One region of the Alistipes sp. ZOR0009 genome, then DNA from elsewhere that is predicted to be linked to it. Evidence: riboswitches for the same ligand, from Rfam matches in the RefSeq annotation. Region 1 holds a riboswitch; each other region holds the start of a gene.

Region 1 (10,986 bases):
ATCAAAAAAAAAATCCTGCCTCTTTTCGGTGAGACAGGATCGTACTATTGCGCTAACACACTATACTCCAGCCTCACCCACTCGGTAGAATGACGATAATAATGAGCACAATAATGACGCTAATTCGACCTGCCAAATGCAGGCGAATCAGACTTCCTAATCCTACTATGTTCGAGAATTCTCTCATGCTCATTTTCCGTTTCCGTCCGTTTCCTATTCTACTCTACTCTAAAAACAAAAAAGCCTTCGCGGTTTTGTCCGGAAGGCTCGTGCTCATATCTTGCAGCTGCATACTACCCTCCGAACTGTGACCTAAAAATCACAATGACTAGAAAGCTAATAATATGCAGGCCAAAATTCGACATCACAATTGTTGTGTTTTGTTCGGTTGCAATATAGGGAACTATTATTTTGATGGTACAACATTTTTAAAGGTTTATTTCTAAATATTTTTTGAGACACCAAAACATCCACACGCAAACATCTACAAAACAAACAAATAAACCACCAATTTTTATTTTGTTAATTTTTACACAAGCCTGTTTTTTACCATTTATCAACATTAATGCACCATTTTAGTTTCACCTACAAAAAAGATATTCAGATATAAATTATAGCAACAGATATAAAGCCATACTAAGATTGGCACGAACGAATTTAAGCGCAACCAATAATTTCAAAACAAATTATTACATGCCGTTATCTTCCTGTCAACACCTACTTTTCACCATCAAAAAACTCTTTTTTACCATCAAAACGTCATTTTTTTGTCAACTTCCCCAAATAACGTCCAAAATAGCCATGCAAAACAGCCGTCTTTATAAAGTAAAACAGCCCAAAATCAGAGAGCATTTATCCCTCAATAGCTATCTTCGTCCAAAATTTATTCAATGGATTTCAGCCTTCGCAACAACATCATCAACCTTTATGTAGTTAAAATAGCCAAATGGTTCATGCTGGTTATGCCTATTGTTGTACTTTTCTATAATGCGCACGGGCTAAGCATGAAAGAGGTGTTCATCCTCCAAGCAATCTACTCTATTTCGATAGTTGCTTGGGAAATTCCATCTGGTTATGTAGCCGATGTAATTGGACGGAAAAAAAGTTTGGTCATTGGAGCCGTACTCGGATTTCTTGGATACCTTATATATAGCTGCACGTATGGATTCTGGGGCTTTGTATTGGCCGAGGTTACGTTAGGCATTGGTCAAAGCATGATATCCGGTGCCGATTCTGCGCTTTTATACGACTCGCTCATTCACGCAAAAAAAGAGCGGGAGTACAACCGATACGAAGGGCTAACTACCTCCATCGGAAACTTCGCAGAAGCGTTAGGCGGAATTCTTGGCGGACTTCTAGCTATATATTCTATCAGATATCCGTACTACGCACAGGCTGCAGTTGCGTTTATTGCCATTCCATCATCCATCTTACTAAAGGAGCCTCCTCTAAAAACCCAAAAACGGAAACCAAACTGGACCGACATTTTCAAAATTATAAAGGAAACGCTGCACAGCAACCCTAAGCAGAAATGGAATACCCTTTTCTCTTCATTCACAGGAGCATCAACGCTTACAATGGCTTGGTTTGCCCAACCCTACTTCAACGAAGCCAACCTGCCTATCCAATGGTTTGGCATCGTTTGGACCATCTTAAATCTCGTTGTAGGTATTAGCGCAATTTATGCCTTCAAAATAGAAAAACGGTTTGGTCCTGTAGCAACCGTAACGGGTTTTACCATACTACTTAGCCTATCCTATATCCTGCTCGCTTTGAAAATATGGTTACCAGGCCTATCTATTTTGCTCCTATTCTACATTGCCAGAGGCATAGCCACCCCTACTCTTAAGGATTATGTAAATAGAATTACAGAGTCTGATGTAAGAGCAACGGTTCTATCTATTCGAAATTTCACAATCCGAATAATATTTGCCGTAATGGGCCCAATCTACGGATGGTGTATCGATGCATATGGACTAAAAGAGGCGCTATTTCTAGCTGGTGCTCTCTATTCTCTTTTCAATTTTGTTACCCTTTTCTACTTTATTAAGTACAAAACCTACGAGTAGCATACCTCCTCATGACATCATTTAACGTAATGCGATACATCAACATCCAAAACATTTACAACTATTTACACAAAACACGTATAAAAAAAAGGCATAATATTTGCCAATAAAGGAATAAGAAACGCTGCGGTGAACGTTTTTCTACTACATTTGCCGCACTCTTACTTTGAATTGATGTTGAGATTTTCAATTAATTCGCTAAAGGATTTATTCGAAGAGAGCACGATGCGTTATGCAGGAAACACCGCGTATTCGTATACCAACGGCGAAACCTACACTTACAACGATATTCGTGCAAAAGTAGAAGTAATCCAAGCACAGATGAGCGATTTAGGGCTTACGTCTGGCGACAAGATTGCTATCCTTAGCCAAAACATGCCAAACTGGAACATCGCCTACTTTGCAATTACCACTGCAGGAATGATCGCTGTACCAATCCTACCCGACTTCTCTCCTGCCGAGATATCGAATATACTAGAGCATTCGCAGTCGCGAGCAATATTTGTATCAGACAGGCTACGTTCAAAGATCGAAGAAGAAGCGGTAAGCAAGCTTTCAACTATTTATAGTATAGACAACCTATCCTTAGTAAAAGGCGAAAAAGTTACTTCTAGCGCAACGGTAAAGGCTACGCCTATGCCCGATGACTTAGCGGTTATCATATATACATCAGGAACAACAGGCCGTTCTAAAGGCGTAATGCTTAGCCATAAGAACTTGGCTAGCGAGGTTATGATGGCCTCAGACCTTCAGCCTGTTTATCCCGAAGATGTTTTTCTCTCCATACTTCCCCTTTCCCATACCTACGAATCGTCGTTAGGAATGCTGCTTCCATTCTACGGAGGCTCCTCGGTTGTGTATATGGAGAAACCACCCGCAGCATCAACATTGGTTCCGCTTCTAAAAAAGGTACAACCAACCATAATGCTCAGCGTTCCGCTAATTATCGAAAAGATATACAAAGGGCAAATTCTTCCCAAGTTTACCCAAAGCAAGGTTGTAAAGATGCTCTACTCAATTGCTCCTATTCGCAAAATGCTTAATAGAGTTGCTGGGAAGAAACTGATGGAAACCTTCGGAGGACGTATTCGCTTCTTTGGCATCGGAGGAGCAAAGCTCGATCCTATTGTAGAGAAGTTTTTAATGGAAGCCAAGTTCCCCATCGCCATTGGCTATGGGCTTACCGAAACGGCACCGCTACTGGCTGGCACAAATCCTCAAATGGCAACCTTTCAATCCACAGGTCCAGCCATTAATGGTGTATCTATCCGCATCGACAACCCAAACCCTCAAACGGGGGAAGGCGAAATTGTATGCAGCGGTCCCAATATTATGATGGGCTACTATAAGGACGAGGAGCAAACCAAGGCAGCCTTCACCGAAGATGGCTGGTTTAAAACAGGAGACCTTGGCATTGTCGACAAAAAGGGATTTATCTACATTAAAGGTAGACTAAAAAATATGATACTAGGGCCAAGCGGCGAAAACATCTACCCCGAAGAGATCGAATCTGTAATTAATGAGTATTCTTTTGTGGTCGAATCCTTGGTTGTCGAAAAAAAGGGTAAGCTTGTTGCCATGGTTCACTTTAACTATGAGGAACTAGAGAAGCAGTTCCACCATATGAAGGAGGATGCCATCAGAAGCTTCAACGAAAAGGTCGAGAAGATGAAGGCGGAGCTACAAGACTATGTAAATGCCCGTGTCAACAAGTTCTCTAAGATATCTCTTGTGATAGAACAAAAGGTACAATTTGAGAAAACCCCAACTCATAAAATAAAAAGATACCTATACTGGTAGTCTTTTCTGGAATAATGCTAACAGGCGCTTCGAAATAGAAATTTGAGGCGCCTTGTTAGTTTTAGCCGGCAAACCATCCTCGTTCCTGTGCATAATAGTATATCGAGAGTATATTTTTGCTCCAATTAAAAGAAGCAAACGAAATCAAAGCAGTAAGCAATAGCCTCATCGGCATAAGTTTATTACGCCTCAATTCGTCCTACTTTAACAATCCTGATTGAAGCGCAACATAAACCGCTTCTGTAATATTCTCAACATTTAGCTTTGCGAAGATTCGCTTCTTATAGTACTTGATATAGGTAATATTCTGGTTTAGCATCTTCGCCATCTTTTGCTCGTTGTAGCCTAATGTGGCAAAATGCAGAATGGTAAGCTCCTCTTCCTTTAAGACCGTATTATCATACGGGACAAACTTCTCCTTCAGCGGAAGGTATATCTGCCGCTTATCCCCATCGTACATATAAATAGTCGTTTTCTGAACCTTCTCCCTTCTACCTGGCTTTATTACGCACAAATACACCCATGGTAAACCATCAACATTAAAGTATAACGGATGGCATACGCAGTCTACGTTAACTAGCATTCCCATCTTCGTTCTAAGCTTAAACGATGAGTTTATAACAATGCTTTTCAATGATTTTTCTTGGATTAACGAGGCTATTGTCTGAAAACGAATACGATTTTCCTCTATTTTATCTTCCTGATTCTCGCTTGCAAGTAGCATCCGAATAGCTTCATCTGTATTGCTAGGCAGCTCTTCCCGTTTATATCCTGTCAGAAGGACAAAAGAATCAGAGTAGAAAAAATATTCCCATGCCAAAGCGTCCAACAGCATACATTTTAATCCTATTGAATGGGCCATTATCGAAATATGGCGCTCTATATTTTTAATATCATCATTAAAACCTAGCTTAACCTTTGCTTTATCCATATCTATTTTATTTTCCCAAAAGACCCAACTTGTGAATTGTAAAAAGAGCCTGAGGCATATTCTTTACGTTTAGCCGCATAAACAGCTTATACTTTATATTTTTCAGATCAGGCATTGATATATTCATCTTTTCGCAAATTTCCACTTCACTAAAGCCCTGGCCCGAATAGTTGATTATTTGTAGTTCTGTTGGCGTTAGCTCTACTTTCTTTAATTCTTGAAACTTTTCATTTTTGAAATCATACTTAAAGTTTTTCTCATTTTTGCCATATGATATCACCAAAAAAGGCAAGTCATGCTCCTTCTCTGGCCTGACAATAAAAAGCATGCTGCGAAGCTTATCGCCTACAAAATCTACAGGGATTCCCACTATTGTAAATTGCCGAAAATGCTTGTCTAACTTAAGAAACAGTCCAAACGTCAAGTTAAAGTTCCAGCCTAGATTTTTACCATCAGCGGACAAAAAATGGTGAACCGCCTTGTTTATTTGATTCAGCAGCGCGATTCCCTCCTCATTCAAATGATCCACCCAAAAAGCGTAATCCAACTCCCGTTCAAACTTAGTGTCGCTAATCTTAGGGTTATACGAAGCCATAAAGATCTTCCTACAATACTCATCCACATAGTACAATGTACTTTCGGATATTTTTGCATAAGTGGCAAATGTTATGACATGATTTTCATACGTCACTTCATCAAGCCCCTCCCCAAACTCCATGTTCTCATAAAAAAAAGACAACCGTCCAACCATAACAAAAATTTTATAGGGCTAAATAACTATTCAAACAACACGTTAATAAACTGCAAGAGCGTACTAATAGTAAAGCCCTCCTAATTCATAATATTACACTAACAGGCCGGCATCCCCCATGCGAACCTATATCTACTTCTTACAATCGAATGAAAAAAGATTGATATTATTAGGTTCTGCCAGCAGGTAACATAAATATACAAACCTCTAAACCTTATTATCCATGCAAAGAACCATTAAGTCAATCCAAAGCAAGAAAAACGGCATACTCCAAAAACAAAAATCCTAGAAGATTAATAAACAGAAGACTGACATCCTAGAGATAACCCTCTTTAGCCATATTGTCAACAAGTTTATCATGCAAGATGAGAATGAGTTAATTTAGAATGAAGAAACAGCCATAAAACTAAACACCGAGATCTAAACAAACATTCCCCATATATTTGTTTCGATTAACAAGCTTCGGCCAAAAAACGCCTCAACAACCGCTCTAATTACAATACCGTATGCAACAATTTAGCGGTTTGGGTATTAGACGGATTAAAATAAAAACAAGACCTTGCTAATTGTTTTAAATCTTTACGCCTTAGTTTCGTAAGAATCGGCACCAAAATATAGGCTAAAGTCAACCTATACTTTCTTCTTCTAAATAATATCATCTCTTACAAGACTCCTGCTAAGATTAAAAATGAGCCGCTGTAAAACATGCTTTAACCACTGTTTTAACTGTTTGCAAATATAGAAAACATGTTCAATCAACTACACATGACACCTTTATCGTTTGTGAATTTTAAAACATTAAATATACTTTTGTTTACATTTGAACGACAGCTGGATCTATTCATAAAACGCATTTGTTTATTTATAAAGATATTAACTCACAACAAAAACCTCACACGATCCTTATAAAAGCTCCATGCTGTATCTTTTCATTTTGTATAACAACATACATTTTAAAATCTTTTAATCGACATAGCCTCCCCTCTTTTTATCGTACTCCAAAGCTCAAAACTCTCCCCCAACGCATACTTATCCTTTTAAAGCAAGCATCTACCGCATCTTAATCCTTGCATCCCTCACTCCAATCACTATCCATGCTAATATTCTTTCTATTATAGAGTTAAAGCCTACACCTTCAAATAACGAATTCTATATTACTTCAACCCCAAACCTACACTCAGCAACTTCTCCAACATTTAATGCCACAACCTAAACACCTTGCGTTATGTATTACATATATTAATATTTGTTAGCAGTAGTTTTAATGTTCGTTAGCCATTGTTGTATACTTTTGTCGCAAACATGAACAATCATCTACTTTGTTCATAAATATATTGGTTAAGGGATTTCTAAAGGATAAGCTTTAGTCGATTTCTAAAGAACACCACAGTATAAAAGTATCTACAGAGAGTTTCTTCTCACCTATTTTCGGATACTACGTTTTGTGCTGAAGGAATAGTCGTTTTTACGATTGAACTTACTATACCATATCATGGCTAAAGATTGCAGCCTTTAGCCCAGTATGCGCCTATATCGTAGGTTTATAGGTTCTTTAGAGGACAGTTACTCCCCCGAAATTCCATCAATAACCACATTACAGTTTACTAATTAATAACCAAAGCCCAATTTAAATGAACTTACGGAAAACCGTTTTAGTACTATTGCTTCTACAGACACTTTTCATGCTTAGCTGTAGCAAAAAAAACGAACAGCTCGATTCTATTAAGCTCTCAAAAGAAAGCACCTCGTTTCTACCTATCGAATCTTCGGAAAAGCTGGCCATTATGTGTAATGGGAAATGGGAGGCTACAGCTGATGCTCCCTGGATTAAGCTATCGCCTACTAGCGGAGAGGGTAATGGAGAGGTCGAGATTGCTGTTGAAGACAACCTTGAGCAAACAAGTAGAACCGCCACTATTCGCTTTAAATCTGGTAGTACAACTAAAGTATTTACTGTAAATCAAGAAAAAAGCGATAGGTCAATCACCATCGATAAGCAGAATATTTATGTTGATTTTCAGAATCACGAAGAGGAGCTTACAATAAAGAGTACCAGAAGCTGGAAGGTATCTACGCCAACCGAAAGTTGGATTTCCATATCAAAAGCAGCAGGTACTGGCACCGAGAGTATTAAAATTACAATTTTACCGAGTACGCTTGTTGGGGTTGAAAGAAGCGCTTCGCTTCAGATTATTTCGGGTAAAGAGGTTGCAACGCTCAATGTAAAACAGGAGGGCAAGCCCCTTGAGTTCAAAGCCACCGATAACGATATTGAAACAGACAGCAACGGAGGTAACAAAATCGTAGCTATCAACGCAAATACCTCTTGGAGAGTGGCAGGAGACATCCCTCAATGGATCACTCTTTCAACAAAGCAAGGAGATGGCAACGCAAAGGTAAATATTACCATTGCGAAATACGATAATGAAGCAGCTCGGTCTGCAACACTAAAGGTTATTGCCTTTACTGGCGATAAGGAACTTGGCAACCTTTCCATTAAAGTATACCAAGCAGGCCGACCTAAGGTTAATCCGTTAAGAGTAAAGGATAGCTTAGCGCTAGCTGCCCTTTATAAGTCGGCGGGAGGTGAACAATGGAAAGAAAAATGGGACTTAAGCAAGCCCATCAGCACCTACCACGGCGTCAAAATAAAAGACGACAGAGTTGTTGTTATCAACCTTTGGAATAATGGTCTAAAAGGAACCATTCCAAACGAGCTAACAGAGCTAAACCAGCTTTGGGAAATCCAGCTTGGCCATAACGAGCTCACCGGTAAAATACCAGAAGACTGGAGCAAGCTAACCCTTTTGACATTTTTCAAAATGCCGTACAACAATCTGGAGGGAACAATCCCAACTTCGTTAGCTAGGTGCAAGCATCTAATGGAGCTTATCCTTGATGAGAATAAGCTAACAGGAACTATCCCTACAGAGCTAATCAACCTAGAGCTGCTAACCAACCTGCTACTTTCCGGAAATAAGCTAGAGGGAACTATCCCATCTTTTAAAGGATCGAGCCTTGCAATGCTTTACCTGCAAAATAATAACCTAACAGGCTCCATCCCGAACTCTATAGGAAACCTCCCCCAATTGCAACGTCTAGGTCTTAAGTTAAATAAACTCTCAGGTATAGTTCCTTCTAAGCTTCAACAAAATTCTCATTGGGACGAATGGGAGAAATATAACCTAATTACCCTACAACAAAACGGAGTGGTACTACCATTAAAATAGCAGCAATAGCTACTTAAATAGATTAAAAGCCATAAAGAAAGATCATCCGTGCCATAGCAGCATACTGTAGACGGTGTTTATTCAATCCCCCTTGTTTTTTCACCACACCACCACTCTACAATGTGCTAAGAGCAAAAAGCATCGGGTGATCTTTCTTCCTTTTACTCCGCACAAAGGCAATAGCGATTCTTTACTCAAATCATATCCTAACAAAGGCAGCTACTTGGTAGCTGCCTTCTATTTTTACAGAAGCATATCCCCGAAAAAAGGAAGATGCTGCCCCTAAACATATAAAACAAGCTTGCACGATAGGCAAAGAAGTGTACCTTTACCTGCAAATAAGCTAGGGGTGCCTAACATTACAGGCTGAGATTATACCCTTTAACCTGATCAGGATAATACCTGCGTAGGGAAGTGTAGGACATTCGTCCATTTTTGCAATGCCATGCTCCGCATTCCGGCTTATTCATAATTTTAAACCTACTATTATGGAGCAAATTGTTTCTGCAGGAATTATTGATTCCTATTTCCGAAAGCTTAAAGAAAATCTTTCTGTCGATGTCGCCATTGTTGGAGGAGGTCCCTCTGGACTTGTAGCAGCCTACTTCCTTGCTCAAGGAGGTGCTCGAGTTGCCCTTTTCGAACGCAAGCTTGCCCCCGGAGGCGGTATGTGGGGTGGAGCTATGATGTTTAATGAAATTGTCGTTCAAGAAGATGCTATTGGCGTTTTAAAGGAATTTGGAATAAACCACGTAAAGTACCAGGAAGGATACTACACTGTTGATTCGGTACACGCCACTGCTGCCCTCACCTACCATGCTTCCCGAGTTGGAGCCACCATCTTTAACTGCACCTCCATAGAGGATGTTGTTTTCCATAACAACCGCGTTAGCGGATTGGTGATAAACTGGGCACCCGTACACCGCGAACGTATGCACGTCGACCCTCTTGTTATCATGTCTAAAGCAGTTATCGACGCCACCGGACACGATTGTGAGATAGCCCGCACGCTCGAACGCAAAAACGGAATTGTACTAAACACCGATACTGGTAAAGTTATGGGAGAGCGTTCGCTCGCCGTAGAAGAGGCCGAACGTACCACCATAGAGAACACCAAAGAAATTTATCCTGGACTATTTGTTTCCGGAATGGCTTCTAATGGAGTAAGCGGCAGCTACCGCATGGGCCCAATATTCGGGGGGATGCTCCTTTCTGGGAAAAAGGTTGCCGAAGATATCCTTGCTTCTATAAAGTAGCCATGACTCCTAGCAAAATAGGGCTTTACGTTATTATAACAAAGCCCACCCTTAGCTATAAGGCTATTGCCGAGCAGTGTGTGGCTAGCGGTATTACAATGCTTCAGCTGCGCGAAAAGCATTTGTCCGACGCCGAGCTGCTACGCGTTGCCCGCGACTTACGGGCAATTACTGCGGGAACAAATACGCAGCTTGTCATCAACGATCGTCCCGATATTGCTGAGCTATGCCGTGCCGACTTCCTGCATCTTGGTCAGGATGATATTCCTATTGATGATGCCCGAAAGATTGTTGGTGATATGAAAATTGGACTCTCCACCCACTCCATGCAGCAGGCTCAGGAGGCAATGAAACACGCTCCAGCCTATATAGGATTTGGACCAATATACCCAACCAACGCAAAGGCCAATCCGGATAAGCCAGTCGGAACCGAGCTGCTGAAGCAGGTACTTGGAGTTGCCTCTGTTCCCGTTGTGGCAATTGGTGGAATATTTCCCGAAAATATCCACGAGGTTGTAAAAGCGGGTGCTACCAACGTGTCGTTGGTTCGCCACTTTATGTCGGCAACCAGCACCAGCGAGCTACAGCTTAGGCTATCCGAAATTCAGCGTAAGCTAAACCCTTAAAAGGCATGATGAGGACAGTAGCACTACAATGTGAAGCTTTATAGCCTTCCCCAAACTAAAAAGACGAGAATAAATGATAACACAGCTAGAATATGCCAAGGCGGGTATTGTAACCCCCGAAATGAAAACTGTAGCAGCCTACGAAAAGGTAGACCCCACCTGGCTTTGCCACGAGGTTGCCCAAGGACATATCGTTATACCCAAAAACATCAACCACCAGTTCGACGCCAAAGGCGTAGGTGCAGGTATCAGCATCAAGGTGAACGCCAACATTGGCACCTCCGATCGCCACTGCTCGCTAGATGAGGAGCTCGAAAAGCTGG
Region 2 (10,986 bases), on a different contig from region 1:
CAAAGTAAGGCAAAAGCTATAGGTCGTATGCTAAGGAGAAATGGTAATGCCATTTCTCCTTTTATATTAGTCTACAATTACTTTTTTCCCTTGCGGATATTTTACCGAATATCTCAGCTGTAGTATCTTTTTCTCTTTGGGTGCGAGTGGTAATTTCCACGTCAATTTACCTGAGTCCGTATCGGCTTTAGCCCCTGATTGCTCCAGCACCTCAACTTTTATTGTTTTAAGTGCCCAGACTTGAAATATAGCAATAATTGTAGCAACTCCATTTCTTTTGTTATTCTAATTCTTCTTCAGACAAAAAGGGACGCATGTCCGTGCAGCCCTTTTGTGGTATTTTTTCTAGAATTGAATTGCTTCTTCAAAAACTCGGAGTTCGTGTAGGGTTCCTTCTACAAAGGCATCTACTATTAACTGCTGCTCTTCCGTGGTAGCCTTGGCTCCATGCTTTTCTACAATGGCTATATACTGAGTTACGAAATCGTTATACTCGTCGCCAGCATACGTGTCAATAAACAGCTGGTAGGGATTGTTGGGGACGTTATGCTCAACCACATGCATGCCTACCGCTCCATATATCCAAAAGCAGGGTAGCAGTGCTGCCGCAGCCTCTCCAAATAGCGAGTTGCTGCTTTTCTGATGTAGAAAGTTGCAGTAGCGTTCAAAGGCAGGTGATAACGTTTTTGCTTCCTTCAGCCCATAATGATTAAGGTAGGTGGTGCGTATTACTTGCTCCATTTCAATACCGTCGGTAACAATCTGCTCAAAAAACGCTTGTTCGTCTTGTGTTTCTGCTCGCTGGGAAAGTCGCGCGAAGGCTTCATTGTCATGTTTAAGGTAAATAACGTCTTGTTGGAGGTAATGCCCAAAGCTGCTAGAAGCAAGCGTGCCGTTGGCCAGCCCAACAATAAAATCGGAGGCTATAAGCCGGCGGTAAATGGGCTCTGCTTGCTGCCAGCACCGCTTAGTGAAATTTCCTGCTGGAGGTATTTTCATGGTTAATCCCAAAAACGGTGAAAATGATGTACAGGACCATGCCCTTTCCCTATTTCATACTTGGCGCCGCGGACTATGGCGGTGTTAATATACTCTTTAGCTCTGCTTACGGCCTCATTTAAGGATAGGTTGTGAGCCAAATACGCGGCCACTGCCGACGAAAAGGTGCAACCAGTCCCGTGCGTGTTGCGGGTGGCTACTCGCTCGGAGGTGAGTTCCAGCACTTCGTCGGTCTCTGCGTTGTACAGGATATCGGTTAGTGTGCTATCGGTAAGGTGTCCGGCCTTTAGCAGTACGGATACTTTTCTCTCCTGCGAAAGGGCCCGAGCACACTCTGTAAGGTCCCCTTGTCCTTTTATTTTTTGCCCTAAAAGTATTTCTGCTTCAGGGATGTTTGGGGTGATTATTCTTGTACGGGGAATCAGCTCGTTACGAAGCGTTTCAATAGCTTCGTCCTGTAGCAACTTATCTCCCGATGTTGCGACCATTACAGGGTCTAGCACCACGTTGCAAAAACCATACGGCTCAACGCTATCTATCACCGCACGAATTAATTCTGAGGAGTGCAGCATGCCAATCTTAATGGCGTTGGTACCAATATCTTCGAGCACTGATTTTATCTGCCCTCTAACAAACTCAATTGGTATTGGGTGCACTCCATACACGCCTACCGTATTTTCGTCTACAATAGCGGTGATGGCCGTAGTGGCAAAGCACCCGCAGGCCGAAATTGTTTTAAGATCGGCTTGAATGCCGGCGCCTCCGCTTGGATCGCTACCAGCTATGGTAAGTACGCGCTTATATTCCATTTTATAGTATCAGTTTCAGTTGTTTTTAAAAATGCTGAAAGCCTACATTGCCTAGGTTAAATTCTTCTCCATTGTCGAGCCATTTAATGCAACTTGCTCCGCCAGTTATGAAGCCGATGGTGCTTAGCTCCTTGCTAAAGTTCGATTTAAAGGCTTCGTTTACAGCGTCAAAATCGCTAGGGGCTATGGTACACAACAATTCGTAGTCTTCGCCACCTGCTGCTGCCATGCTAAGGCAGTCCCATCCGTACTCCTCTGCCGCACTTCGCAGCTCGTCGGATATGGGGAGATGGCTAACCTCTATAATGGCGCCGCACCCCGAGGCCTTTAGTATGTGGGGAAGATCGGAGGCAACACCGTCCGATAAATCCATCATGGCATGTACCCCGGCATACGATGATAGTAGCGCACCTTCCTCTATTCGGGGAGTGGGAGTGTGATGCTTGTCTATCAAAGCTGTAATTGCGGGCGTTTTTGGAAACTTATTTAGTACGGCTTCTAATCCCGCTGCTGAGTCGCCAAGGTTTCCGCTGACGCAAATTAGATCACCCACCTTTGCCATTCCTCTACGTCTGGCTTTTCCCTTTTCGCAATTGCCAATAATGCAGACGTTGATGGCCAAGTGCTGCAACGACTTTGTGGTGTCGCCTCCCATCAACGGTACGCTGTACCTTTCTGCAACGGAATGGATTCCCTTCATCAGCTCGTCGAGATACTCTACTTCGGTATCTTTGGGTATGGCAATGGATAGGAAGGCTCCTATAGGGGTACCTCCCATTGCAGCAATATCGCTAAGGTTAACGGCCATGGATTTTACGCCCAGCTGGTAAGGGCTAATGGCATCTTTCAGAAAGTGTACACCCTCTACCAGTAAATCGGTAGTAACCAGCCACTCTTCCTTTTCATTTACGGGGATGATGGCACAATCGTCACCAATTCCAGTTTGCCCGCTATTTAGTAGGTGGCTGAACATTGGTTTGAACCTTTCAATGAAGCCAAACTCTCCTATACTATTTAGTAACATCGTCTTACTTTATTGGTTTGCATATTGCTGTTTAGCGTAGCAAGTCTACCTTAAGTGGATTCTTTTAATGCTGCGTTTTCATTGCAATACACCTATTTTCAGATTGTAATTTTCAACTTCATTTTTTCGATCAGCTCTTTGGCTGCATCTTTAGGCGATGTAGCCGAGCATATTGCCGAGACTACCGCGATACCATTGGCTCCTGCGTTTACAATATCTGCAGCATTGCTACTATTTACGCCTCCAATGGCAACGGTAGGATGGTTGGTAAAGGAGGCAACTTCTTTTACTCCCTCCAAGCCAAATGGATGCGCGATATCCTTCTTCGTTTGCGTTCCAAACACGGGCGAAATTCCGATGTAGTCTACATCTAACAGGTTTGACTGGCGCGCTTGCTCCATATTTTCGACAGATAGCCCGATAATCTTATCGTATCCGAGCAGCCTACGGGCAATCTCGTAGGGCATGTCGCTTTGTCCGATATGCAACCCATCTGCATCAGCGGCCAAAGCAACGTCTGCTCGGTCGTTAATAATTAGAGGTACGCGGTAGGGCTCTAACTTTTGTTTTAAACGTACTGCCAGCTTAATGAAGTCTCGCGTTGTGCAATCCTTTTCTCTTAGCTGTACCATTGTTACGCCCCCTTTTACGGCCTCTAGTACAATCCATTCTAGGTCTCTTCCGTACGATAGAGAACGGTCGGTAACCAAGTATAGGCTTAAGTCAACCATATCTGCGTATATTCTGATTTAATCTTTTCTATTTCGATGTTAGTTCTTCCAACTACGCATTAGAGTGAGTGGAGGCTACAGCCTTATGCATGTAGCATTTCCACTTTTGCTCGCTGTTCGGCCACTAATCCTACAATATTATATAGCCCATCAATAAAGGCTACCTGCATTGAGGCTGGTCCTGCCGATTTTATTGCGGCCATTTCGCCGACAACCCCCATTATGGTCATGGCGTTGGTTGCTGCTAGCAGGGCATTGCTGTTTACTGCCGCAAAGGCCCCAACTATGGCTGTTGCGGTACAACCCATTCCAGTGACTTTTGGCATCAGTGGCGATCCGTTGCTTACCGTGTAAACGGTTTTACCGTTGGTAATATAGTCAATATCTCCGCTAATAGCGACAACCGAGTTGGTGGCAATGGCTAGCTTCTTGGCCGCCTCTAGCGCAGATGCCGAGGTATTGGTGCTATCAACCCCCTTGGTTGTTGCATTTTCGTTGGCAAGGCATAAAATTTCCGACGCATTTCCTCTTATGATGGTTGGCTTGCACTTTTCTACTATTTGCATGGCCACCACCGTTCTGTAGGGAGTTGCGCCAACTCCTACTGGATCGAATATAACAGGGATGCCTTTTTGGTGGGCCGCTTGGCCTGCTGCCACCATTGCTTCAACCCAAGGGTCGCTAAGTGTACCCATGTTGATAACGAGCGATGATGCAATGTTAACCATGTCGGCCACCTCGTTTGTGGCATGGGCCATTACAGGCGAGGCGCCAATGGCAAGCAGCGCATTGGCGGTGTTGTTCATCACCACGTAGTTGGTTATGTTGTGTACCAGCGGCGATTTCTCTCTGATAAGTGCCAAATCGTTGGCTAGGTTTCTGTTTTGGTTCATATCTTTTAGTTTTTGATGGCGCTTATGGCAACGTAGTCTCCGCAGTCAAATCCTTCACGAGGTTCTTCGGTAATGTTGTTCGAGTAGATTGGATGCTTGGTAAGCGTTTGGGCGAACTGCATCTCCCCAAAGCCCGCTTTTTCGAGCATCTCGACTTTTTCGGCGGTGGTGCGCCAGTTGGCTACCTTTACAAACTCTATTGGATATGGATCTTGCGGGTGTACTCCTTTTAACAGCGGGTGATCCCACGTTTCGACTGCTTTAGCGAGGTTGTAGAGTAGCGCATACGAGCTCTCCTTCGGAACATCGATTACCACAATTCTGCCGTTTGGCTTAAGAGCAGCATAGGCTTTATCGAAGGCGGCTTGCAAATCGGTAATGTAGCTGGGAGTCCCGTTAAAGAGTATCGTATCGTAGCAGGCTATCCCAAATTGGGCATCTTCGGCGGTGGTTATGGCGACGTTCATTCCTCGTTTGCGGGCAATCTCCGCCATTCCTGTCGATGGCTCGATGCCATTTTTTACCACTATACCATATTCTTTTTCGAGGAGCATCTCAAAAAGACCACTCCCGCATCCAACCGATAGCACGTTGCCCGCATTCTTGCGGAGGAAGTGGGCAACCAGCTTTAGCTCGGAGTAGAGAACATGCTCGTTGTTTAAAAACCAGGCATCGTACATGCTGGCATACTGGTCAAAGCTACTTTTATCCATAGTCATAAAATAAAAAAGCCGCTCCACGTATGTGAAACGGCGAAATAGATTGAATCTAACGAAAAAGTCTTCAAAAAATCCCGTTTCCCTACGCTGTTATGAAACAGATCAGGTTCATGGGGTATAATCTCAGCCCTAGTGGACACCCCCAACAGTCTCTACAAAGATAGCCGAAATGCGCAATCCTTGTCTCCTTTTCCGTTTTTTGATAGATGGAGGAATATGTTTAATAACAATGTTATTTGCGGAGGATTACTATTGTGTTGATTTATAGAAGCAGGTGTTTGTCTTTGTTAGATTTTGTATGCTTTGGATTTGTATAATGCAATTTAAAGATGGTTAAATTGTAAATATTCCGAAGGCGAAGAAGATATCTTTGTCGCCTAAATTTCGGACTTAATCTAGGAAAAAAAACATGTTGGAATATAGGGATTGGAAGTTCTTCAAAGACATGGAAACGTCGTTGAAGAAGCGGGTACTTTTTAAAGTCGGCTTTTGGCTCTCGCTGTTGCTGATGGGGTTATTTTTATTTTTTGCGATACTTTTTTGGGATTACGCGATTAGCAGTACTACCAACTCTGCGAGCGAATTCTCACAGTCGAGCTCTAACGCACTAAAAGTTCGTATCTATAGGGCTATCGGAGTTGCTCGTGCGCTGAGCATGTCTACCGACTACATGATGCATACCAACGCGGCGGCGGCTGACTCGAACTTATCGCGTAGCTTGTATAACTACAATACAAGGCTTAATCATTACAAAGGAATTTTGCTTTACCAATCGGCCTACTACAGCTTTGATGCTGCTCAGCTAGGTAGGGTTGATGGTGGTCGCTTGTTTTATCAGTCGACTTATACTCGCCCAGCAGCTGTTTGCCAGAAAATGGCAGGCATTGGCGACGGAGAACTGCAGGCAAACTTGAGAAAAGCGGAGGAATTTAAGCAGGCTATTGTTTCTATTCCTCACGAAAGCAGCTACAACGATGGAGGTTCATCTGTTAAGGTGATTTCAGTGGCTGCTCCAGTAGAGCATGATGGGAAAGTTATAGGAAGTGCTGGGGTCGATCTTCCATTGGAGGAAATAAACCAGCTGATAAAAAGTTTTAAGCTTCCTCCTCATGCAGTGGCGTACCTGTTGGCACCCAACGGAGAGGTGGCCTCTTACTCTTCAGAGATTTCGGATTCGAGGATGAAGTACATATCGGAAAATAAGCTCTTGTACAAGACTGTTAGCGACATTATCGGTGAAAAAGGGGAGGTAGAAGGTCAAGGTGTCGAGATTAAGGATAATGGAATGCAGTCGTTTATTCTTCCTGTGATACTAGACGAGACAAATGCCCGATGGGTATTTGTGGTATCGGTACCTACTTCTGTTTACTATGCATTAATATGGTTAAAGCTGGGACTATTACTGTTGGTTACTGTAATAATGCTGGTGGTAGTGCTAGTTGTTGTAAGGAAAATGGCGGTTCAGGTTGTAAAGCCAATTATTGAGATCAATGGGAGCATACAGCGGTTAGCTCGTGGCGAAATATTTGGTTCTAACTATGTCGAATTGCATCATAAAGATGAACTAGGCGAGATTGCTAGCTCTATAAATACGCTGATAGATTCGCAAAAGGAGGCGGCTGAGTTTGCTGTTGCTATAGGACAGGAAAAATTTGATGTCGACTTGGCTGACAGAACTGGCGATGATATGGCAGCTGCTTTGGTGGCCATGAAGGAGAATCTACTAAAAAGCAAGAATCTGGAATTGGAACGTCAGGAGCAGGAGGCTATTACGCACTGGGCAGCAGAGGGGATGGCGCAATTTGCCGAACTTTTACGTGCGAGCGATTCCAACATGAAGGAGTTCTCTGCCCGTTTGCTTTCGAGCCTAGTTCGTTATATCGATGTTAACCAAGGTGCCCTTTTCGTATTTAACGAGGAGAGCAAGGTGCTGGAAATGACAGCCTGCTTTGCCTACAATCGTCGTAAGATGGTGGATAAGGAGATGGCTGTTGGCGAAGGGCTGGTTGGTCGCTGCTATGCCGAGGCTGAGTCTATCTACTTGCTAGAAATTCCTACAGACTACATAGCCATTACGTCGGGGTTGGGAGATACGCCACCTCGCTCGTTGCTTTTAGTACCAATGAAGGTAGATGGTGAGGTTTTAGGGGTACTCGAACTTGCCTCTTTACAGGAAATTCCAGATTATAAGCTTCAGTTTGTTGAAAAGATAGGCGAAAGTATTGCTGCCACCATTCGTAGCGTGCGGGTTAACCATCATACGGCTCAGCTGCTCGAAAGAACGAAGGTGCAGGCTGAAGAGATGGCTGCAGCGGAGGAAGAAATGCGCCAGAATTTGGAGGAGCTGCAATCTACTCAGGAGGAGATGTCGCGTATTCAGGAGGAGCAACGTGCTGCCATTGAGCTTACGCAGATTGATAAGCAAATGTTTGCTGCCTTGTTCCATTCTACATCAGAGAGCATCTACTTTAAGCATAGAGATGGCCGCTATGGAAGGGTGAGCGATGCCGCTTGTGCGCTGCTAAGGGTTAATAGCGTAGAGGAAGCAGAAGGAAAGACGGCGTTTGATCTCTTCTCTCACGAAACGGCATCGGCTATCGAGAAGGAGGACAATGAGGTGATGACTACCCAAAGACCTATAGTTCGTCAGGAGGGATTCTTGACCAACCTAGATGGTTCTAAAATAAAGGTAGAAAAGAGCAAGCACCCAGTTCTTGATGCAAAAGGGGAATCGGTTGGACTTATTGCTATCTATAAGATGTTAGAAAATTAGCGCGCTAATTTTTCTTCAATAAAATGAGGCCTATTCTATTTAGAATAGGCCTCATTTGTTTATTTATCTGCTTTTGTTATCTGCTTTTTGCTTTTCTAGCAAAGCCTTTAATCGCTTTGCTATTTTGGGATGCTGCAGTATAAGGTTGTTTTTTTCAAGAGGATCGGCTTCTATGTTGTATAACTGGGCTTCAGGGGCGTTGTCTACACCCTTAGAGGACCAGCCACCCGATCCTTTGCAGTCGATATACTTCCACTTGCCCTCCCTTATTCCAAAATCTCCATTTACGCCATGATGTATGATTGAGGTTCTGTGCGGCTCTTTCCTTTGGAATTTCGAACTTATAAGCGGAAGTATGGAGAAGCTATCCTCAGCCTCATTGTCGGATAGCTTGCTGCCAAGCAGCTGGGCACAGGTAGCAAAAAGGTCGGTTGTGCAGACGATTTTATCTACGCTTGCTCCTTTTTTTGTACTATTGGGCCAGTAAACAATAAGGGGAATCCGGTGTCCTCCATCCCAAACATCGCCTTTCATTCCCGATGTTCCATGGTTGCTTTCGTGCTGATACTGCTGAATGTCGCTAGGAAGCCAATGGGAACCGTTGTCGGAGGCGAAAATAATCATAGTATTGTCATCAATTCCTTGCTTTTTGCAGGCCTCTGCTATTTCCTTTACCATAGCATCTGTCATCATCACAAAATCGCCGTAGGCGCCAGCGCCTGATTTCCCAAGAAATTTTTCGGAGGGAAGCCATGGGGTATGTGGAGATGTTAGCGCAAGGTATAGAAAGAAGGCGGAGTCGGATTTTGCGTTGTTGTTGATAAACGATTTTGCATCGTTAACCAAGTTCTCAAGCACCTCCGAATGCTTAAAGTCTGAAGCTACATCACCGCCTCTGTACCAACGACCACGTGAGCTCTTATCGCTCCATGATGGTTGAGCGCTTACTTTTTCTCCTGTAATTTTCTCATCCCTGATGAATAGGTAGGGGGCTATATCTAACGAAGACGGAATAATGTAGCTGTAGTCAAAACCGCAAGCCTTTGGTCCTCCTGTTATAGGTTTGCTGTAGTCTACGTTGGAGGTGTTTAAGATTCCCCAAGGGTCGCCTTCGGTGAGGGGACGGTTGGAGTTCACTTTTTCGTAGTTTAGGCCAAGGTGCCATTTCCCAATACAAGCCGTATGGTATCCACGCCTTTTAAAAAGATTTGCAACGGTTGGTCTGTCTTCTTCAATAAGAGGCCGATCGTAACCCACAAGCACCCCCGCTTTTAGGCGCGAACGGAAGCAGTACCTGCCAGTTAGGATACCGTAACGGGTTGGTGTACTTACCGCAGAATTGGAGTGGGCGTTGGTGAAAGACACTCCGTTGCGAACAAGGCTGTCTAGCGTGGGTGTTTTAATCTTACTTTGCGGATTTAGCGCTGAAATGTCGCCATAACCCATATCATCAGCAAGAATGTAAATGACATTAGGCTTACGTTCGTCTGGCTTTTTTTTATCAGGTGCTTTGCCCTCTGATGGTGCTGTTGTACAAAATGCCACCCCAGTTAAGCAAACGGAGATGAGCCTTTGGTGGATTAACTTCATGGTGTTTGGTTGTTGTAGGCGGCAAAATAAGGCAATTTATGGTAGATATCTATACACAAAAGGCCATCTCGTCGAGACAGCCTTTTGGATGTATTGTAATTGTGTAGATGTTGGTACTTCTTAAGCCATCATCTTTGCCTTGTAGGCCGCAATTAGGTCGTTTATTTTGTGAGCCAAATTGTACAGCTCTGGGTTGGGCATAAACTCTAAGCGCATGTTGATGTACTGGAATAGCCTTTCGAGTGCAACACCTAGGTTTTTTACGATTGGTTGAAGGTCTATCAGAACTACGTTTTCGTTCTGCTCCTTAAATTTTTCGTGCGCCTCCTTAAACTTAAGCTGTCCTTCCTCAATTTCTTCTACCCAATGCTGGGCATGCATGGTGGCAATCGCCTTTTTGAGCTTGGGGTAGGTTTTAAGAATGATAAGCAGGTTGTCTACCCTGATGCTCTCGTCGGGGTTGCGCAGGCGGTGTATATCCCAGCTGATATCCTTGAACACCCCTAGTATGGTTTCGCCAGCTCGCACCCATTCTACGTTGTGGTGGCTTGCGCAGATGGCGGCATACTCCCGCAGGTTGATTAGCCCGTTATCCCTCATGTCGTCGGCCTCTACCATTTCAGCAGCGATAGGGTTATCGCTCATACGTTCGTAGGCCTTCTTTAGCGCTTCTGTGTGGCATTCTACAGCCTGAATGTGCGCACCTAAATCGGGGTTGGCCTTTTTGGCCTTGTTGGCGGCTGCTGCAATTTTGGTTGCGAAGACCTGTTTCTCTGGAATTCGCATTTGTCGGTAGGGGTGGTTGCTAATCATTAGGTGTAGCTTTTAAGTTTACCGAAAGCTAGAAAAAAACGGCGAACAAAACCAGTATGGCTCCATTAAAATTGCATTTTATCTTTTTAAAAGCTCAATACAATATCGGGTGATGTAATTCGTTTCTCTATCAGTACAGATTTTGTATATTTGGACAGCTTATTTTGAAAGTAGGTGCTTAGCCCCCGATTTTCGGGGAGAAGGTATCCGCCGCCAATAGAGACAAATCCCTAGTGCTAGCACTTGCAAGCGGGGGCGCGTACGGTGCGGCTATGCCGGTTGCAACCAACCTTAAAAACATTTTATTAGGATGAAAAAAATAATCGCAATTTCAGTATTGGCTCTACTGGGTTTTACAGGAGCTTACAAGGCCAACGCGCAGCTGCATAACATGGGGCTTCAGATGTCGATGATTTGGCCTAAGGGTAACGACTATGGTAAGAACTTTAATAGCCTTTATGGCGGTCTCTTTTACGAGTACCGATTCCAAGGTAAGGACGAGGATGTAAACGAGCTGATGGATCACTTCGGGTTGGAGTTTGGGATTAACTACACCGAGTTCATCTTTAAAAATAACTGGGATTTGCAGAAGTTTGGAGAGAATAACAGCTCTATAACGGATTATGTCAACTTCT
Region 3 (10,986 bases), on a different contig from region 1:
TTACGCACTGCTTGAGGGAATAAGCCGTCCTCAATATAGTCTGGCGCATTTCTGAACTCAGCACGATAAACCCAAGCATTAGCAATATACTTCTCATTCAACAGGTTATTTACACCAACTTGAACTCCTATATTTTTAACTCCAGCAACCGAGAAATCGTAACCAACTTTTAGATTATTCACAAAGTAAGCCTTTAGCATTCTGCTTGCATTCTCCGAATTATCGTAGTACTGACGTCCAACATACTTAGAGGTGAGTATAATATTAAAGTTTCGGAACGGCTCAAATGTAAGTTGGCTTGCACCAATCACATCAGGAGAAAAAGAAATGCGGGTAGTTCCCAAATGGTAGTCCTTAATCTCATAGTTTACCCACGTCCCATCTGGATTCAAATCAGACAACTCCACGGAATAGACGAAGTCTTTAATTTTATTCTGGCTAAGCGTCAAATTTCCCTCCCATCTTAGGTTGTCTAAAATCTTAACGCCAGCCATTAACTCAACTCCACGGCGATAACTGGTAGGAACATTTTGGCGAATTGGATATCCCACATCATTTAGTTTACCCGTAAGAACAAGCTGATCGCGATAGTGCATATAGTAAACATTGAGACCCAAATTTATTGTACTTCCTGCATATTTATACCCAAGTTCGTAATCGAAAAGACGTTCTGAAGTAATTTTATTGGCAGATTTAAAGTTATCGGTATAGTCGGTGCGAGTTGGTTCGCGATTGGCTACCGAAAAAGAGGCGAACATGCTGTTTTTTTCATCAAGAGAATAAAAAACCCCCATCTTAGGATTCCAAAAATTGAATGTATGGCTTTGGGAAATATCAACAACATCGTCGTCAAGCCCCTTCATTTTGTAGTAAATGTAGCGGTGCTGAATATCGCCATAAACGTTTAGATTGTCGGTTACCTGCCATGACGTTTTAAAGTAAATATTGGCATCATCCTTGGTTGACTTGCTACGATACCACTCGTAATCGGGCAAAATACCTTGGTTAATCTCCGACCATTTAATCTTTCCAAAATGATCATTGGTAAATCGGCTAACTGCACCGCCTAAAGTGAAGTTCAAGTTGGCCGTTGGAGTAAAAACAAAGGAGGCTGTTGATCCCACATTGTCGTTATCCAACCATTTTTGCACAACAAAATCGTTGTACTTGTATGTTTTACCATTGTAATCGTAAGGCTTCAACCCGTACTTCTTAACCTTTGAGCTATCCTTATAATTCTCGTAAAATCCTTCGCCATGAGTAAAAAAGAAACCGACATTCAGGCTTGATATTTCAGACAACTTACGAGAGTAGTTAAGCAGATAGTGCGATTGCTTGTAGTTATCGGTTTCGTTTCCGTAAATGTGGGTGTTGAAATTCTTATCCTTATAATATCCGGCAGGATTATAGGTTCTGTCTGTACCAATAATAGAGCTGGGAACGCCCGTCCAGCTAATTCCGGTTTTCTCTTCTCCATAAATTATGGTGGCCTTAAGCGTACTACGATCGCCGTAGTAAGAACCAGACACCTGAGCCGATTTATGGTCAGAAGTAGCCCTATCAACATAGCCATCGCTCTTAGCACGAGAGATGCGGGCGTCAAAACGGAAGCGGTTGTTAATTAATCCCGTGCCCGCTAAAAAATTTCCGCGCCACGAGTTGTAAGAACCCACGTAGTTGTTAATCTCGGCATAAGGTTCGTTGCTAACAGAGCCTGTTTGGAAGTTTACGGTAGCACCAAATGCTCCTGCACCGTTGGTTGACGTTCCAACACCACGCTGAATTTGCACGCTGCTAGCAGAAGAGGTTACGTCGGGCATGTTAACAAAGAAAACCTGCTGCGACTCGGGGTCGTTAATGGGAAAACCATCAACGGTAATGTTGATGCGGCTTGCATCGGTACCACGAATACTAAATGCGGTGTTACCGATACCTATTCCGCTCTCGGTGGTGGCCACAAAAGAGGGTGTTAGCTCAAATATTTGAGCAACATCGCCTCCTGTATTGTTTCTTTTTATCTCGTAAGCCTTAAGATCGGTAAATGCCATTGGAGTTCGCTTTGATGCACGAGTAGCGGATACCACCACCTCGTCGCCAAGAACCGATTGCACCTCTAGCACCGCGTTTAAAGCCTGACTCTCCTTAATGTCGACACGAAGCTGCTGTGTTTGATAGCCAACAAAGCTAAATCGAAGGGTATATACACCTGGTTTTACATCACCAATGCGATAAAACCCACGACCGTTGGTGGTAGCTCCCTTACCAACACCTTCGATTAGCACGGTAGCCCCAACCAGAGGCTCTCCCTTTACTCCAACAACTGTTCCAGAGATTGTTTTTCCGCCTTTAATGGCTGCCGAACCTACCAGAGCGGCAAAAACCAAAAGCAGCGTAACGATTACGCTTAACTTGCGCATGATTAAATCTTTTAATAATTAAACATCGGCACGACTACCGCCGTAAATATTAAAAGGGGGAAAATAAAATGTAGATATGTTCGCTTTACTCCCTACGCCGGCACTACCCGGATCAGGTTAAAGGGTATAATCTCAGCCCGTAATATTAGGGCACCCCCGTTAGTCGATGCAAAGGTAACGTAAAATATTTTAATAAAGAGATATAAATTAGACATGCACTAAAATGCAAAAACAAGACTTACATCCAAATGATTTTTAGCAACATCGCATTCATAAACTAAATGCCAATATAAATAATGGTAAACAAACACCCTAACAACAGCCATTTAGTAGAAAGCATTTTAAACATACGCGTAAACTTGCTAAAGAGCAAACCTATCAAACGTCGAAACAAGACTGATAGACGAAACACCCATTCCACATTTAGGACCAATAACCATGTAAAAAGCGCATCATCCTAAGATATTGCAATATTATATGCAGCAACACCGTTTTAAAACTTAGCATTACCCATTAAACTACACAAAACCATGACAAAAAGAATTACAGCAGGCCTCGCTATCCTACTATTGTTTTGTTCGGCTACCGCAATAGCCATAAAACCCGATAGAAAATATCGGTTTTATCCAGAACACCTAGGGCTGATATATCGCGACCTAGATGTTACAACTCCAGATAAGCTTAGAATAAAAACATGGCTATACCCGGCACAAGATTCGCTAAGCAGCAAGGAAAAAGAGCAAGCGTGGGAAAATCCTACTAAACGAACCTACAAACTGCTCGACAAAAGAAAGCGCCCAACCATAATAATATGTAACGGCGACGCCGCAAACATGAGCTGGATGCAGTACGCGCTTGCCGGGAGCTACATTGCCAACGGATACAACGTCGTAACCTTCGACTGGCGCGGGTTTGGCGAAAGCTACGAGTGGAAGATGAACGAGGACTACATGGTGTACACCGAATTTCTTACCGACTACAAATCGGTGATTGAGATGGTAAAAAAACAGCCAGAGGTTGATCCAACACGCATTGCGCTGATGGGATGGTCGACAGGAGCGTACCTATCAATGGCAGCGGCAAGTCTGGATTCGGACATAAAGTGCTTTGTAAGGCAAGCGCTTATGACATCATTCGATGAGGTGATGCCAATAATCCGCGCGCTGCCAAAAAATAAGAACAGGCAGCTAATAGTGCCAGCAGATTATCCTAAAGAATTAAACCCAATTATGCTAGCACCACGTTTCAAAAGGCCAACATTGCTAATTGTTGGCGAAAAAGATGAGAGAACGCCTGTTGCAATGAGCAAATCCATCCTAGCGATGCTACCTGGAGAAAAAGAAATATGGATTGTACCTAAAGCGGAGCATGGAGGCGCGAACGGACCGATGCAAAACTTCGAGGTTTACAACAAAAAGGTGCTAGAATTTCTCAATAAATACTTATAGTGCTATATTTAGGGTAAGAAAAACAGAACTTGAGCTTAATCCATCCAAAGGCAGGCTCAAGTTTCCCCAAAATAACCCTAACTATGGAAAATTGGATTACTGTAATATCGTTTACCTACCCACAAGAGGCCTACCTAGCAAAAGCAAAGCTCGAGTCGGAAGGAATTGAAGTAACAATTAAGGACGATTTAACTGCGCAGGTAAATAACTTTTACTCCAACGCCATTGGAGGCGTAAAGGTGCAGGTAAAAGAAACCGACGTAGAACAAGCCATGCAGGCGCTGCTCGAAGCAGGCTACATTAAGGAGGAAACAACACCTACCCCGTCCTTCATTTCGGAGTTCGACAAAAAAACATCAAGATTGCCGCTCATTGGAACGCTAACGGTGGAGCTGCGCTTTATTATACTTATCACCATTTTAATAATGGCCATCATACTCCCAGTTATATTTCTTTCGGTATAACCTAAGTTCGATAAAAAATATGGAACAGAAGGATTACATGCTCCGCGAAATAGAAAAAACAGGAGCAATAGTAAGAATGATTGCCAGTAAAGTAGCTGGCAGTGCACATCGTAAGGGTGCTACAGCCGAGGTGCTGTATAGGCAAACAGCCGAAGACCTTTTATACTACCTCGAATTCGATCTCGGGGCCTTCATCCAAAAAAACGACGACCAGGCAGTAGAGTACATCGAGAAGATAAAAGGATTCGACATCGAAAACTTGCTTATGCTAAGCACCCTGCTCGAAAAAATAGCCGTTAAGCAGGAGTGTAACACCAAGCTCGCCCTCCTCCACAGGGCGCTCCTAATTTTAGAGCACATCAAGGTGATAGACGAAGCCAACTCCGCCGATCACGAGCAAAGGATAGCATTGATAAAGGAGCACATAAAAAAAAGCGAACCACACCGATAAGCAAAAACAGCCAATAACGCATATAAAATAATCGATATCAACAAATAACAACAAACGGATAAATGAAACTTCTCAAAATATTAATTTCAATCGTTCTCCTTATATGGAATGCAAATACAACAAGAACTTTTGCGCAAAGAGCTACAAAAAACGACATAGACAGCTTAAAACATCGCTATAGTCCCATTATAAATGGAGTATGGGTTGCACGTGATTATGTTAATTCAATAAAAAAAACAAAATCTCCAATAAAATCGGCACATACACTGGACGGATATGCTGCCTTACACATAAAAACGAACAACCTACTAGATAGCATCGAAGTAGGCGCAAGCCTAAACAACCACGAAGGAACGCTATTCACCCTATTCTTTATTAAAGGATGCTGTGGGAAAGGATTAAAAACAAACATCCCCGATTATGATGATGAGAAGAATTTCTACGAAATCGGCTACGAACAAGAAAATGGAGTAATCGAACTAATTTTATACCACTACGACAAAAATTCCCTTTTACTCGACTCAAAAAAATTCACCAAAATAGCCAACAGGCCTCAAGATGAGGACTTAGATTGGGGAATACAAGTAATCACCAACAAGAGTATCCTTGACGGGAAATACATCGTCCAAGACAAATACAACAACAAAACATTAATCACATTTAATAGCAATGGAATTGTAGTTGGGCATCCTCAATTTAAAACATTCTACATTTTTACCGATTACTTAGGGGCATACAAGCCTACCATCGAACAGATATGCTTCAACATCTATTCAAAAAAAGAAAAAACGTATGGATTTAAGATAAAAGGAGATACTATTTACTTGTATGATTTAACAGGAAGCGAAGAAAATAGAAATCTAAAAGCAGGTAAACTTGCGTACATATTAACTAAGCAACCAACCCGTTAAAGCTAAAATAGACACGCCATACATCATCGAAATAATTTGTGCTAGAGTAAGGTATAAAGTCAATCACTAAACAAAACGCAAGCAACAACTCTAAAAAAACATCCCACAGTAAAAAAAATGTTCGCTCAACTACGACTAATTTTGGAACAAAAACGGTTACCTTCGAAGCTATAAACAAGAAAATATCTATCCATAACTACAAAACAGCACCAGCGCATTTGCGAAGGGTGCAATAACATCGAAAACATGAAGAAGATCATTACCTTAATGCTTTGCGCATTTACCATCAGCTCTTTTGCACAAAAAATTGAGTATATCGACGATGATGGAATCAAAACACAAAAAGCAAAAGCAACCTCCCTTCTCAAAATTTACACTGATAGCATTCGAGACAAATCAATTCTAATAAAGAAATACAACCTCAATGAAATTTTGCTAGAAGAAGGCTACTACAAAAAGAATAATCATAAAATAAAGCATGGAGAAACAAAAGAGTACTATCTAAATGGTGCCATTAAATACAAATTAAACTATAACGAAAACAGGTTAGATGGAGAGGTATTCGGATACGATTCTACGGGAACCTTACGCCGAAAAGATACCTACAAGTTAGATTCTGTAGTAACAGGGAAATGCTATACATCTACCGGAAAAGACACATCATACTTTCCTATAATAGTATACCCTAGATTTAATGGAGAAGATCGTTCTAAAATACAATCATTTATTAGACTAAAGCTAGAATATCCAATAGAAGCTTTACAAAATAAAAAACAAGGCGTTGTTTTTGTTCGTTTTACCATAAATAAGGAAGGACGAGTTTGTAATGCGAAGGTTGTATATTCCAATACTCACAGCGATTTATTAGATAATGAGGCCATTCGAGTAGTTAATGAATCGTCCATATTTTGGGAAGCTGGGTATGTAGAAGGGAAAAAAGCGGATATATCATTTGCCATTCCCATTAAATTTCAATTGAACTAGGACTGTACTAAACAAACAACCATCCTTTTACACATGCAATAGGAATAAAACCCACCAACCTATGAAAAAACAGATAGCCCTAGTGCTGGCATTTTTTTGCCTAATGGGAATAGATGCGATAGCGCAAACAAAAAAGGTAAACGCCGACGATCTCATTAGCGGCATCGACAAGCTAGCTGGAAAAAAGGTAGAGGTAACGGGCAAGGTTACCCATATTTGCGGTGTCGACGGAAAAAAAATGAAGATCGAAACGCCCAACAAGAGCGAAATCATGGTTACGCTAAAGGACAAGGAGGGAAAAATAAGCTACAACCTGAACGGAAAAACCGTGCGGGTTACCGGAAAGGTAACGGAAACTCGGTTAGACGAAGCCTACATCTCTCAGGTCGAAAAGCGGCAGATTCTCGCCTGTAGCATCGACAAAAAGATGTGCATCGACTCTGTATGGGTAAAGAAGCAGCAAGAAAAGGGCAAGGCTGCCGAAATATCGCAAAAGGGGGCGGCCGACCTGCGCGCAAAGCTGAAAAATTCGAAGAAGGGCTACATATCGCTGGTTAAGATTACCGCCGAAAAGATAGAGGAGGTAAAGTAAGCCTACAGAATAAAGTGTAAATTTTGCAATCCATAAAATAGAGGAAAACTATCACACTAATGAAGCAAGAACACTTCGAAGCATTCGTAAAAACATCCACAGAATACTACACCAACAAGCTGGAGCAGTACGAGCAGGGTAAAAAATTTACGTTTAACCTCCACGCATTTCTTTTCTCCATATTCTGGTTTGCCTACCGCAAAATGTACCTACACGCATTCCTTATTTCTGTGCTAATTACATTAGTAAGCATCACCGAAGAGAAAATAGTTGGGTACTACGGCATTTATGACGATGCCCAAATAAAAAGCATCGATCTTATATGCAATATTTGTTTGGCAATTACCTACGGTTTTACGGCCAACTACCTGTACATTAAGCATGCCATAAAAAAAGTTGGAGAGGTAGCCCAAAATTTCGAGGGCGACGAAAGCTTGCTACACCAAGCCCTAGAAAGAAAAGGAGGAACTAACAGCCTTATTGTAACAATACTTATTTTGATAGGCATCATTTGTAGCATCATAACCGCATCGGTTGCCGGATAGGTAATTGTAGCCAACAAAATAAGCATCGTATTTACTATGGTAGAGGTAGCAAAAAAAGTGGGTAAGGTAGCCGTTGCACTGCTGGCGCTAGCGGGCTGCAGCGGCAGCGGACAACAAAGCGGCAGCGGCAGCAAGCAAAATCAGACAAGCACCTATGCCGACAGCCTATGGCACGTATTTGCAAAGGCGCTGGATGATAAAAACACAAGCTACCTAGCCCAAAATTCGCTCGACACCCTACAGTGCACCGAGTGCCGCCCCGATAGCAGCGGCAACAACCATCGCTACCCCAACGCTGTAGTGCTTAACAGCTACCTCAACGAGCTTAAACATCTGCCCTCGTTAAATGGCATTCCCTTCTCGGCATCGCTCGATGGCAACACCATCCGTATCGTGTACACCATACAAAGTAAAAATGCCGAAGAGGGAGCCTACAACCTCCTATTTACCCTTGTAAACACCGCAACAGGATGGAAGCTGGAGGGCATGCTGCTAACCTAAGCCAACATCGCGACAAGCAAGCGCCACCGTTCCTTTTTCGCTACCAGCGCAGCCTAGCGTAAGCTATCCCCACTAAAAAGATGCAGCAACTGCAGCTGCGTAAACCCAAACGCATTGCATCAATCAACTAACAAAAGGGCTACAGGCCCCATCCGATAAAAAAACAGGAGCAACCGGCAGCCCATAAACCTAAACTTGCCAGCTAAAAAGCTAAAAGCGCTGCTAGGTAGCATGATATTCGCCTCGGGGAGTTGCACCAATATCCGAAAAAAGTACTTTTGCAGCATCAAATTAAAAGGTTACAGTCGCTTTACTGTTAGGAATGCGAAGTTTATTGGAGCTTCGATGCGATAAATGCCTACCCGTGCATACGTACTGGCATAAGGGCGCTACTACTCCCCTACCTCGCTAAAGCATTTAGCCATTTGAGTGAATTTAGGGAAAGGTTGATCCCTGCAAGAAGTAGATAGGAAACGGAAACGGGCGTTAATGAAAAATTGTCGGCACATCAGACGTGCAGTAGGGTTACTCGCACTAATATTTTGGAATCATGTAAGCGGTTTTTCGCAAGTTGATAGCAGCTACATCGAGCTTCATAAAAATGAATTCATACTTAAGCCTTACCTATACAGCAACCTGCTTGGACTAAACCTAAAGGAAACCGAGCAGGACAAGGAGGTAACCTATCGATCCAACAATCCAACAGGTATTGGCATCGGATTGGCCCACCCAAAGCTCCCATTTGGAATATCAATAGGCTGGATTACCGGCGCAAGATCCGAAAACAAGTACGTTCGCACCAAATCGTTCGACGTGCTCTTTAACCAGTACGGCAGAAAGTACGTGCTCGATATATTTTACCAGCAGTACAAGGGATTATTCAGCGATTCGCGAAACGTGCTGCCCATTAAGATAGACTGCCCCGACCTATCGGTTTTCGGAACTGGCATCGTTGGCCAATACGTGTTCAACGGCAATAAATTTTCGTACCAGGCAGCTTTCGATCAGAACGAGCGGCAAATAAAATCGGCCGGAAGCCTTCTGGTGGGCGGCGCGCTGCATTTCATTCGCCTCACAGCCGATAGCTCGTTTAAGTTCGATGGACAAAAAAAGAAGTCGGCCTACCAAGCAGGCGTCAACGTAGGTTACTCCTACAGCTGGGTACCCCAAAAAAGATGGCTCTTTAACGGATCGATCACCTTAGGGGCAAACTTGGTAAACAACAGCATAAAATCTTTCTTTAACCGCAATCTCTACGTGGCCCCAACCGCTTTAGCACGGGCCACCATCTGCTACAACCACGAGAAATGGCATGCCGGAATGGCCTTCGTAACCAACTACATCGAGCTACGCGATAAAACAAACGCCATGGTAAACCTCAACTACGGGCGGATATACTTTTTCTACGTCCGAAAGTTTAGCATACAGCGATAGGCTAAAAACAAATCAATAAAAGACAAAACAACATAGGAATACAGATAATTTTAGAGTTCCCCAAAAAAACTGTATAAGTTTACTATATAACTACCAAAAGCGATTTAAAATCGCAAGCATAACACAGACCCTCAAAAAGAACCTCTAGCCACTCACGCCGTCAAACTAAAAGTCAACCGTCTTGAATTATTAATATTATTTCACTTTAATTTACTTTTCGCGAACATCGTGAAGAAATAATTACTAAAATTACAAAATTCTAAAAGATTCACTATTTCTATAAAAGAACGTACTACAACAAATACCCTTAGTTAGACATTTTGAATCTGATATAAATTGATTTTGCTGTAGCAAGCAAAAAATTTCTGATTGCACTTCCATTTTTGTTGAAATACTGAATACAAAAGAAGAAAAACAACTATATAACTTACTAAAAAAGAACATCATGGAATTCAAAGAACAAATCAAACAACTTGGAGATAAAGTTGTAAAGATGAAAGACCAAATTCAAACCGAAGAAGCAACAAAAAGTGCCTTCATCATGCCTTTCATCCAATGTCTAGGGTACGATGTTTTCAACCCAATGGAAGTTGTCCCTGAATTCATAACAGATTACGGCGCAAAAAACATCGAGAAAGTTGACTATGCCATTCTTAAGGAAGAAAAACCTGTAATGATCATAGAATGCAAAAATCACTCAGAAAATCTTGATAAGCATTACACTCAAATCCATAAATATTTTCATCTAACCAATGCCCGATTTGCATTGCTTACCAATGGAGTGCAATATAACTTTTTCACAGACCTTGATCTGTCAAATAAAATGGACGAAAAACCATTTTTCAGCTTCGACATAACAAATCCGAAAGAACAGCAAATAAAAGAACTTTCAAAGTTTCACAAAAGCGGATTCGATATCAATACAATACTAACATCGGCCAGCGAACTTAAATATACCAATGCTATTAAAATGGTTTTAAGTAATGAAATTGCAAAACCATCTCCTGAATTTGTCAAATTCTTTGTAAGTAGAGTCTATGAGGGGAAAGCAACAGAAAAAGTAATGACCCAATTCACCGAACTTGTAAAAAGAACCCTCGATCAAACATTCAATGACATCGTAAGTGATCGGCTAATGAACGCCATCAATCAAACAAAACCAGCCAAAGAAGAAAGTCAAACAGAAAGCCAATCGAACGAAACATCTGAATCAAAAGTTTTAACAACGGAAGATGAATT

Evidence for each region. Region 1 has a riboswitch for thiamine pyrophosphate ahead of L990_RS11815 (sulfide-dependent adenosine diphosphate thiazole synthase). Riboswitches for the same ligand answer to the same signal wherever they lie in the genome.
Region 2: it holds a riboswitch for thiamine pyrophosphate, as region 1 does, so the genes downstream of both, L990_RS06765 (class I SAM-dependent DNA methyltransferase) here and L990_RS11815 (sulfide-dependent adenosine diphosphate thiazole synthase) in region 1, are expected to answer to the same signal.
Region 3: it holds a riboswitch for thiamine pyrophosphate, as region 1 does, so the genes downstream of both, L990_RS02850 (TonB-dependent receptor) here and L990_RS11815 (sulfide-dependent adenosine diphosphate thiazole synthase) in region 1, are expected to answer to the same signal.

Annotation. Positions count from the first base shown of each region.
Region 1 covers NZ_JTLD01000037.1:5,169-16,154, forward strand. The annotation lists gene L990_RS11790 (MFS transporter) at 891-2,069, shown strand; gene L990_RS11795 (AMP-binding protein) at 2,244-3,869, shown strand; gene L990_RS11800 (helix-turn-helix transcriptional regulator) at 4,069-4,800, opposite strand; gene L990_RS11805 (helix-turn-helix transcriptional regulator) at 4,808-5,551, opposite strand; gene L990_RS19285 (BACON domain-containing protein) at 7,183-8,781, shown strand; TPP riboswitch at 9,117-9,211, shown strand; gene L990_RS11815 (sulfide-dependent adenosine diphosphate thiazole synthase) at 9,270-10,037, shown strand; gene thiE (thiamine phosphate synthase) at 10,040-10,663, shown strand; gene thiC (phosphomethylpyrimidine synthase ThiC) at 10,737-10,986, shown strand, end outside.
Region 2 covers NZ_JTLD01000020.1:30,400-41,385, forward strand. The annotation lists gene L990_RS06735 (hypothetical protein) at 1-8, shown strand, start outside; gene L990_RS20605 (DUF4139 domain-containing protein) at 67-258, opposite strand; gene L990_RS06740 (TenA family protein) at 346-999, opposite strand; gene thiD (bifunctional hydroxymethylpyrimidine kinase/phosphomethylpyrimidine kinase) at 1,002-1,808, opposite strand; gene thiL (thiamine-phosphate kinase) at 1,834-2,832, opposite strand; gene thiE (thiamine phosphate synthase) at 2,931-3,563, opposite strand; gene thiM (hydroxyethylthiazole kinase) at 3,647-4,456, opposite strand; gene L990_RS06765 (class I SAM-dependent DNA methyltransferase) at 4,462-5,169, opposite strand; TPP riboswitch at 5,238-5,329, opposite strand; gene L990_RS19170 (GAF domain-containing protein) at 5,585-7,948, shown strand; gene L990_RS06775 (sulfatase family protein) at 8,012-9,538, opposite strand; gene L990_RS06780 (DUF6261 family protein) at 9,659-10,351, opposite strand; gene L990_RS06785 (hypothetical protein) at 10,662-10,986, shown strand, end outside.
Region 3 covers NZ_JTLD01000009.1:2,011-12,996, reverse strand. The annotation lists gene L990_RS02850 (TonB-dependent receptor) at 1-2,417, opposite strand, end outside; TPP riboswitch at 2,490-2,585, opposite strand; gene L990_RS02845 (alpha/beta hydrolase family protein) at 2,948-3,865, shown strand; gene L990_RS02840 (DUF2007 domain-containing protein) at 3,949-4,329, shown strand; gene L990_RS02835 (hypothetical protein) at 4,349-4,780, shown strand; gene L990_RS02830 (hypothetical protein) at 4,843-5,691, shown strand; gene L990_RS19050 (energy transducer TonB) at 5,938-6,675, shown strand; gene L990_RS02820 (DUF4920 domain-containing protein) at 6,737-7,267, shown strand; gene L990_RS02815 (DUF2628 domain-containing protein) at 7,327-7,812, shown strand; gene L990_RS02810 (hypothetical protein) at 7,849-8,313, shown strand; gene L990_RS02805 (DUF4421 family protein) at 8,803-9,747, shown strand; gene L990_RS02800 (type I restriction endonuclease) at 10,193-10,986, shown strand, end outside.